2 regions of the Clostridium sp. MB05 genome follow, and region 1 is predicted to be linked to the other one. Evidence: predicted binding sites of a transcription regulator. Region 1 holds the regulator's gene; the other holds the start of a gene.

Region 1 (4,451 bases):
TTTTAGGTGAGGTGGATTTATGTTAGAGGCTAATTTAAGAGATATAAAAAAGAAAGGGAAAACTTTAAGGAATTTAGGAATGGTAACAGGTACTCTTAAAAGAAAGAATGGAGAAATATGTCTAATATCAATGATTGGGCATAAGCTAGAAACACATCTTTTAAGAAATGGTTTAAAATCAAAAATTCAATTGAATTTTGAAAACAATATAATAAATACAAGAATAGAGAGAGTTCAAAAAGATATAATATTTCATAATGTAATCAATATAGATTTAGTGGAATTATAGGAAATAGGAGAATAGATTAACATGTTTAATCTATTCTTCTATTTTTAGCTTTAAATTTTTGTTTAGTTATGTATAATAGCAATAAAGAGAAATTTACTTATAGAAAGAGTGATAATAAAATGAAAAATTTAAAGGAAATAGCCCTTTATATACATATACCTTTTTGCAAGCAAAAATGTTTTTACTGTGATTTTCCATCATATGCTTCAATAGATTATCTTAAGGAGGATTATGTAGAAGCATTGTGCAAAGAAATAAATGAAAAAGTAACAGATTATAAAATAAAAAGTATATTTATAGGTGGAGGAACTCCATCATATTTAGAAACGCATCAAATAGATAATTTACTAAAAACAATAAGTAACCTTAAATTAAATAAAGATATAGAGTTTACAATGGAGTGTAATCCAGGTACCTTAGATGAAGAAAAATTAAAAACTATGATAAATGGCGGAGTAAATAGAATAAGTATGGGGTTACAAGCTATTCAAAATTCCTTATTAAAAAATATAGGAAGAATACATAGCTTTAAGCAGTTTGAAGAAAATTTCAACTTAGTTAGAAAAGTTGGATTTAAGAATATAAATGTAGACTTGATGTTTGGATTACCAAACCAAAGTGTAGATGAATGGATAGAATCATTAGAAACTATAGCAAAATTACAACCAGAGCATATATCTGCATATAGCTTAATTGTAGAAGAAGGTACACCGTTTTATAAACTTTGGGAAAGGAATAAATTAATACTTCCATCAGAAGAAGAAGAAAGAAGTATGTATTCAATTACTAAGGAAATATTAAAAGAGTATGAATATAATCAATATGAAATATCAAATTACTCTAGAAGGGGATATGAATGTCTTCATAACAAGGTTTATTGGAAATGTGAAGAATATTTAGGACTTGGTTCAGCATCAAGTTCGTTTATAAATGGAAAAAGGATAAAGAATATAGAAGATGTAAAATCTTATATAGAAAAGATTAATAAAGGAGAATCTATTGTTGAGGAAGAGTTTCAAAACTCACAAAAGGATGATATGGAAGAATATATGTTTATGGGACTAAGAATGATTGAGGGAATAAATATAATTAAATTCAAAGAAAAATTTGAAATAGATATTAACAGTATATATAAAGATGTTATAGATAAAAATATAAATAAAGGACTAATTACATTAGAGAATAATAAATTAAGGCTCACTGAAAAGGGAGTGGAGTTATCAAATGGTGTTATGAGTGATTTTATATTATAAAATGATTTATATAGAAAAATTAAGAATGTAATAGAAAAATTAAGAAAAATAATAATAATTTAATATGTTGAAATTATATTATTTAATTTATACTTTTATGAAATTGACAAAAAAGCTAATAAGGAATATATTGATATTGTAGTCATTAGCACTCAGTAATAATGAGTGCTAACAGATAGAGGTGATGTTATGGCTATTGATGAAAGAAAAATAAAAATACTTCAGGCTATCATTAATGACTATATCATGACAGGTGAACCTGTTGGTTCAAGAACAATAGCTAAGAAATATGATTTAGGAGTTGGGTCAGCTACAATAAGAAATGAAATGGCTGATCTAGAAGATATGGGGTATCTAGAACAACCACATACATCTGCAGGTAGAATACCTTCAAATAAGGGGTATAGACTATATGTAGATAAGCTAATGGAAACTGGAAGGTTAACTCGTGAAGAGGAACTAAAAATTAAGGAGTACATTATAAATTCAGCAATGTATGAGGTTGATAAGATAGTTAAGAAAGCTTGCTCATTGTTATCAGAGCTTACTAATTTAACTACAGTAGTGCAAACTCCATCTGTAAGAAGTAGTTATATAAAATCTATTCAATTACTTACTATTGACAGTCATAATTTGGTTTCAGTTATAGTAGCAGACAGTGGAGTTATTAAGAATCACAGAATAAGGGTAAATAATATGCCAAGGCCTGAAACTATTCAAATGATAAATGAAGTCTTAAATTTAAGGCTAAGAAATTTAACAATTGAAGAAATTAACTTAGAAGTAATAAACAATCTTAGAATGGAACTGAAGGGTTTTGATGAAGTTTTTAATGGGATACTGCCAGCTTTATATGAAACCTTGAAAGAGGCGAATAATACAGAAGTATTTGTTGAAGGTACAACAAATATATTTAACTATCCAGAATACAACAATATTGAGAAAGCAAAAGAAATCCTTTCTCTTATAAATGATAAGGATAGTTTAATAGATTTGATAGAGCCAGGTAATGATATTACCATTAGAATAGGAGAGGAAAATTATTTTCCAGAAGCTAAAGATTGCTCTATAATATCTGCTGAATACTCTTTAGATGGCAGACCGATAGGGAAAATAGGACTAATTGGACCCAAAAGAATAAATTATTCAAAGGTTATTGCCATTATGGGGCAAGTTATGAAAGAGTTAAATAAAAGCCTAAGAAATCAAATTATAGAATAAAAGAGATGAGGTGTTGTTGTGGAAGATAACAGAGAAGTGAGAGAAGATTTAAAAGATGAAGCAATTGAAACAGAAAAAAATGAAGATATAAATTCTACTGTTGAAGCAGAGACAGATGAATCTTCAGATGATATAGTTGAAGAAATCTTAGAAGAAAAAAATGATAAGGAAAATGAGCTAGATATTATGAGAAAATTAAAAGACGAAAATAAAAAACTAAGTAACGAACTAGATGCTTTAAAAGAAAGATTGCTTAGGATATCAGCTGAATATGAAAACTATAGAAAAAGAACAACTAAAGAAAAAGAAGGTATTTATACAGATGCTTGTACAGATGTATTAAAAGAAATGATACCAGTATTAGATAATTTAGAGAGAGCTATAGCAGTAGATGGAAACGTAGATGATTTAAAAAAGGGTATTGAAATGACTATAAAGGGATTTAAGAACTCTTTTGAAAAATTAGGTGTTGAAGAAATAGATTCAACTGGAGAGTTTGATCCAAATCTTCATCAAGCTGTTATGCATATAGAAGATGAAAATTTTGAAAAGAATTCTATAGCTGAAGTATTCCAAAAGGGATATAAAAGAGGCGACAAAGTAATTAGATACACAGTAGTAAAGGTAGCTAATTAATATTGATATAAACAAAATCTATAAATTGAAAGATATAGTTTTTAGGAGGAAATAAATTATGGGAAAAATAATAGGAATTGATTTAGGAACAACAAACTCATGTGTAGCTGTTATGGAAGGTGGAGAACCAGTAGTAATAAGCAACTCAGAAGGAGCAAGAACTACACCTTCAGTAGTGTCATTCCAAGCTAATGGAGAAAGATTAGTAGGTCAAGTAGCTAAAAGACAGGCAATTACAAATCCTGATAAGACAATAATATCAATTAAGAGACATATGGGAACAAACTATAAAGTTAATATAGATGGAAAAGATCACTCACCACAAGAAATATCAGCAATGGTACTTCAAAAAATTAAAGCTGATGCAGAAGCTTATTTAGGAGAGTCAGTAACTCAAGCTGTTATAACAGTTCCTGCATACTTTAATGATTCTGAAAGACAAGCAACTAAAGATGCTGGCAAAATAGCAGGTTTAGAAGTTTTAAGAATAATAAATGAACCTACAGCTGCAGCTTTAGCATATGGTTTAGATAAAATGGATACTAACCAAAAGATATTTGTTTATGATTTAGGTGGTGGTACATTTGACGTATCTATCCTAGAATTAGGAGATGGAGTATTTGAGGTTTTATCAACAAACGGAGATACTAAGCTAGGTGGAGATGACTTCGACCAAAGAATTATGGATCACATAGCAGATACATTTAAGGCTGAAAATGGAATAGATTTAAGAAGTGATAAGATGGCACTTCAAAGATTAAAAGAAGCTGCTGAAAAGGCTAAGATTGAATTATCATCATCAATGCAAACTAACATTAACTTACCATTTATAACAGCTGATGCAACAGGTCCAAAGCATATTGATATGAATTTAACTAGAGCTAAATTTAATGAGTTAACTCATGACTTAGTTCAAAGATCAATAGAGCCAATGAAGAAAGCATTATCAGATGCAAATCTTTCATTAAGCGATATAAATAAAATAATATTAGTTGGTGGATCTACAAGAATTCCAGCTGTTGTAGAAGCAGTTAAGAACTTTACTGGAAAAG
Region 2 (4,451 bases), 1.3 Mb from region 1:
AGGGGAAACAGCTATGTATAGATGCTGTGTATATAAGGAAAGAGCTATTGTTTTAGAGAGAGCAAAATTAGCAGCAGGCTATTTAGCTAATGGAGATAATATAGATGATGAATTTGTTGATATTAAAGAGGACGATCAAATAATATACGTTATTGAAGCTGCCTGTGATAGATGCCCTATAAATAAATATAGTGTTACAGATTCTTGTAGAAACTGTTTAGCTCACAAATGTAATGAAGCTTGTAATTTTAATGCGATAACTTACGTAGCTGGAAGAGCATATATAAATCAAGAAATTTGCAAGGAATGTGGAATGTGTAAAAAAGCATGCCCTTATAATGCTATTGCAGAAGTTATGAGACCATGTAAAAGAGTATGTCCTACGGGTGCTTTAGATATAGATCCAGATGATAGAAGAGCTATGATAAAAGAAGAAACATGTGTTAATTGTGGAAGCTGCATGAGTGCATGCCCCTTTGGTGCTATTTCAGATAAGAGTTTGATAGTTCCAATATCAAAGAGACTAGCAAGAGGTAGAAAGATGTATGCTGTAGTTGCTCCAGCTATAACAGGACAATTTGGGGCGAAAATATCATATGGACAAATTAAAAATGCAATTAAAAAGCTAGGATTTGTAGATATGATAGAAGCAGCTTGTGGAGCAGATGCAGTAACTGTACATGAAAGTAGTGAATTTGTAGAACGATTAGAAGAAGGTCAAAATTACATGACTAATTCATGTTGCCCAGGGTTTTTAAGCTATGTTGAAAAGATGTTCTCATCAGAAGTTGAAAAGATATCGGGAACCGTGTCACCAATGATTGCAACAGCAAGGTTTATAAAACATAATGATCCAGATGCAAAGGTCGTATTTATAGGACCATGTACTGCTAAAAAAAGTGAAGCAGTTAGAGAGTCGGTAAAGGATGCTGTTGACTATGTTATAACCTTTGAAGAACTTTTAGCTTTATTTAGTGCCTTTGACATAGAAGTTGAAAAGTGTGAAGATACTATAGTTGATGATGCATCAATATATGGAAGAGGATTTGGAGCTCATGGTGGGTTAACAGCTGCTATAGAAAATTATATAAGAAGTCAAGGATTAGAAGTTAACTTTAATCCTGTTAAAGTATCTGGTGGAATAGAAATAAAGAAAACTATGACTATGGCTAAAATAGGAAAACTGCAAGGAAACTTTATTGAAGGTATGATGTGCGAAGGAGGATGTATAAATGGTGCAGGAGCACTAGTTACTCCTTTTAAATCCAAAGGTATTTTTAATAAAATAAATGCACAAGCAACTAAAAAGTCAGTTATAGATAATGATAATCTTGATGAGTATAAGAATATAGACTTAGAAAGATAAATTAAATATAAAAATATAAATTAGTTAATATATACGAGGTTTTTATATGATAATAACATTTTACGTTATATGATATAAACCTCGTTATATTATATTTTAAAATATTATGTACTTATAAGATATATTACGAGAGTGGTAGCTATATTCTAACTAGTAAAGCTAAAATTCACAGATTTTAATATTGAGCATAAGATAGCATTAGTGTTTTTATTAGTAGTTTTTCTTAATACATTTTCAATATAAGTGTAATGATTGTAGCTCAAATTTATTGGATGTTTTTGGAGTATTATGTAAAAGAAACAAATTCAAATATAATCATTATTAAATAATATATGGACATATATGAAATTAAAAGAAAATAAGTAAAAGAGTGAGGAAATATAAAATAATTAATGGAAAGTGGTAATATTTATTATATACAGGGTAATAATATATGAAGTAGCGTTTGAAAAAATCAAAGCAAAATATTATTATAAAGTTATTAGCACTTGAATATGATGAGTGCTAATAAAGAGAATTATTATTAGAGGTATAAATAGGAGGGATTTTTTTATGAACATTAAACCACTAGCAGATAGAGTAGTAATAAAGAAGTTAGAAGCAGAAGAAACAACTAAGAGTGGAATAGTTTTAACAGGAACTGCAAAAGAAAGACCACAAGAAGCAGAAGTTGTAGCAGTCGGACCAGGAGCTATAGTAGATGGAAATAGAATAGCTATGGAAGTAAGAGTTGGAGATAAAGTACTTTATTCAAAATATGCAGGTACAGAAGTTAAAGTTGATGGAGAAGAATATACTATTTTAAAACAAGATGATATCTTGGCAATAGTTGAATAAGGGAGGAATTAATTATGGCAAAAATGATTAAGTTTAGTGAAGATGCAAGAAGATCAATGCAAATTGGTGTTGATACACTAGCAGATACAGTTAAGGTAACTTTAGGACCAAAGGGAAGAAACGTAGTTTTAGATAAAAAATTTGGATCACCACTTATTACTAACGATGGAGTTTCTATAGCAAGAGAAATAGAGCTTGAAGATCCATATGAAAACATGGGAGCTCAATTAGTTAAGGAAGTAGCAACTAAAACTAATGATGTTGCAGGGGATGGTACTACAACAGCAACTCTTTTAGCACAAGCTATAATAAGAGAAGGTTTAAAAAATGTAACAGCAGGAGCAAATCCAATACTAATTAGAAATGGTATAAGAATGGCAGTAGATAAAGCTGTTGAAGAAATAAAAAACATTTCAAAGCCAGTTAATGGAAAAGAAGATATAGCTAGAGTCGCAGCAATATCAGCAGATGATGAAGAAGTAGGTAAATTAATTTCTGATGCTATGGAAAAAGTAGGAAATGAAGGCGTTATAACTGTTGAAGAATCAAAGTCAATGGGAACAGAATTAGATGTAGTTGAAGGTATGCAATTTGATAGAGGATATGTATCAGCATACATGGTAACAGATACTGAAAAAATGGAAGCCGTTTTAGATAACCCATTAATTCTTATAGCGGATAAAAAGATTTCAAACATTCAAGAGTTACTTCCAATCTTAGAACAAATAGTTCAATCAGGAAGAAAACTACTTATTATAGCTGAAGATGTTGAAGGCGATGCAATGACTACATTAGTAGTTAATAGATTAAGAGGAACCTTCACATGTGTAGCTGTAAAAGCACCAGGTTTTGGAGATAGAAGAAAAGAGATGCTTCAAGATATAGCTATATTAACAGGTGGAACAGTTATATCAGAAGAACTTGGTATAGACATAAAAGAAGTAACTGTTGATATGCTTGGACAATGCGAAAGTATTAAGGTTACAAAGGAAAATACTACAATAGTTAATGGAAAAGGAAGTAGCGAAGCTATTAAAGAAAGAGTAGCGCAAATAAAAGCTCAGGTTGAAGAAACAACTTCAGAATTTGATAAAGAAAAATTAACTGAAAGATTAGCAAAGCTTGCAGGTGGAGTTGCAGTAATTAAGGTTGGAGCAGCAACAGAAACAGAGTTAAAAGAAAAGAAATTAAGAATTGAAGATGCTTTAGCAGCAACAAAGGCAGCTGTTGAAGAAGGTATAGTACCAGGTGGTGGAGCTGCTTATGTAAATATAATAAATAAAGTGGCAGAGATAACTTCAGATGTATCAGATACACAAGTTGGTATAAATATAATAGTAAGATCTTTAGAAGAACCAATGAGACAAATAGCAGCTAATGCAGGAGTTGAAGGTTCAGTTATTATAGAAAATGTTAAAAATAAAGAAGTTGGAATGGGCTATGATGCATTACAAGGAAATTACACTAATATGATTAAAGCTGGTATAGTAGATCCAACTAAGGTTACAAGATCAGCTCTTCAAAATGCAGCATCAGTAGCATCAACATTCTTAACTACAGAAGCTGCAGTAGTTGACATTCCTCAAAAAGAAACTCCAATGCCAGGAGCACCAGGAATGGGAATGGACGGAATGTATTAAAATTCTAATCTATAGAGAACTTAGATTTCTAAGTTCTCTATTTTTTATAATCTCCTTTCTTCAGTTTTCAAGTGGACATATGTAAGTTTGCCTTGAATTGAAGAGAAGCGGCGGAATAAGTAAACTTATATATATCCACTTTTTTATTGATTTTAAGTGTATTATAATATTATAATCTATACAGTAGGAATTAATTATATGAATTAAAAAAATCTTAAAGTAAATAATATTATAATAGTTTTTAAAATCATACTTGGAGGTACTGATATGAATAATAATTATAATACGAGGAAAAAGAAGAAAAAATATGGTTTTACTATAATTGAAATAATAACAGTACTAGTTGTAATAGGAATATTAGCGGGTATATTAGTACCTAATTTTAATAAATATATAGTTGACTCTAAAAAGGTGGAAGTAAAATCAATTATAAGAGAGTTTGTTATGGCAGTAGAAACAGCTGAAATAAGTGATAAAATTAAATTTTCAAATAGTGATTCTGTAGCAAGTATACTAAGTGAAGGTGGAGAAAAGGCAAAATCTATAAATAAGTACATAAGCAATTCAGATGACTTAAATAGAATAAATAACTTAAATATAGAGGATTC

What was found. The regulator HrcA, encoded in region 1, represses chaperone genes, less so after heat shock. The targets are predictions, from matches to a motif close to TGTTAGCACTCNNNNNNNNNGAGTGCTAACA.
Region 2: a site for HrcA is predicted at 1,846-1,876, ahead of groES (co-chaperone GroES). Genes of this name have one in related genera too.

Annotation. Positions count from the first base shown of each region.
Region 1 is NZ_CP174370.1:3,471,569-3,476,019, reverse strand. Features, by position in the region: gene ACH36K_RS16320 (hypothetical protein) at 20-289, shown strand; gene hemW (radical SAM family heme chaperone HemW) at 409-1,542, shown strand; gene hrcA (heat-inducible transcriptional repressor HrcA) at 1,732-2,763, shown strand; gene grpE (nucleotide exchange factor GrpE) at 2,782-3,399, shown strand; gene dnaK (molecular chaperone DnaK) at 3,458-4,451, shown strand, end outside.
Region 2 is NZ_CP174370.1:808,403-812,853, forward strand. Features, by position in the region: gene ACH36K_RS04025 (4Fe-4S dicluster domain-containing protein) at 1-1,366, shown strand, start outside; gene groES (co-chaperone GroES) at 1,919-2,203, shown strand; gene groL (chaperonin GroEL) at 2,218-3,843, shown strand; gene ACH36K_RS04040 (type IV pilin protein) at 4,111-4,451, shown strand, end outside.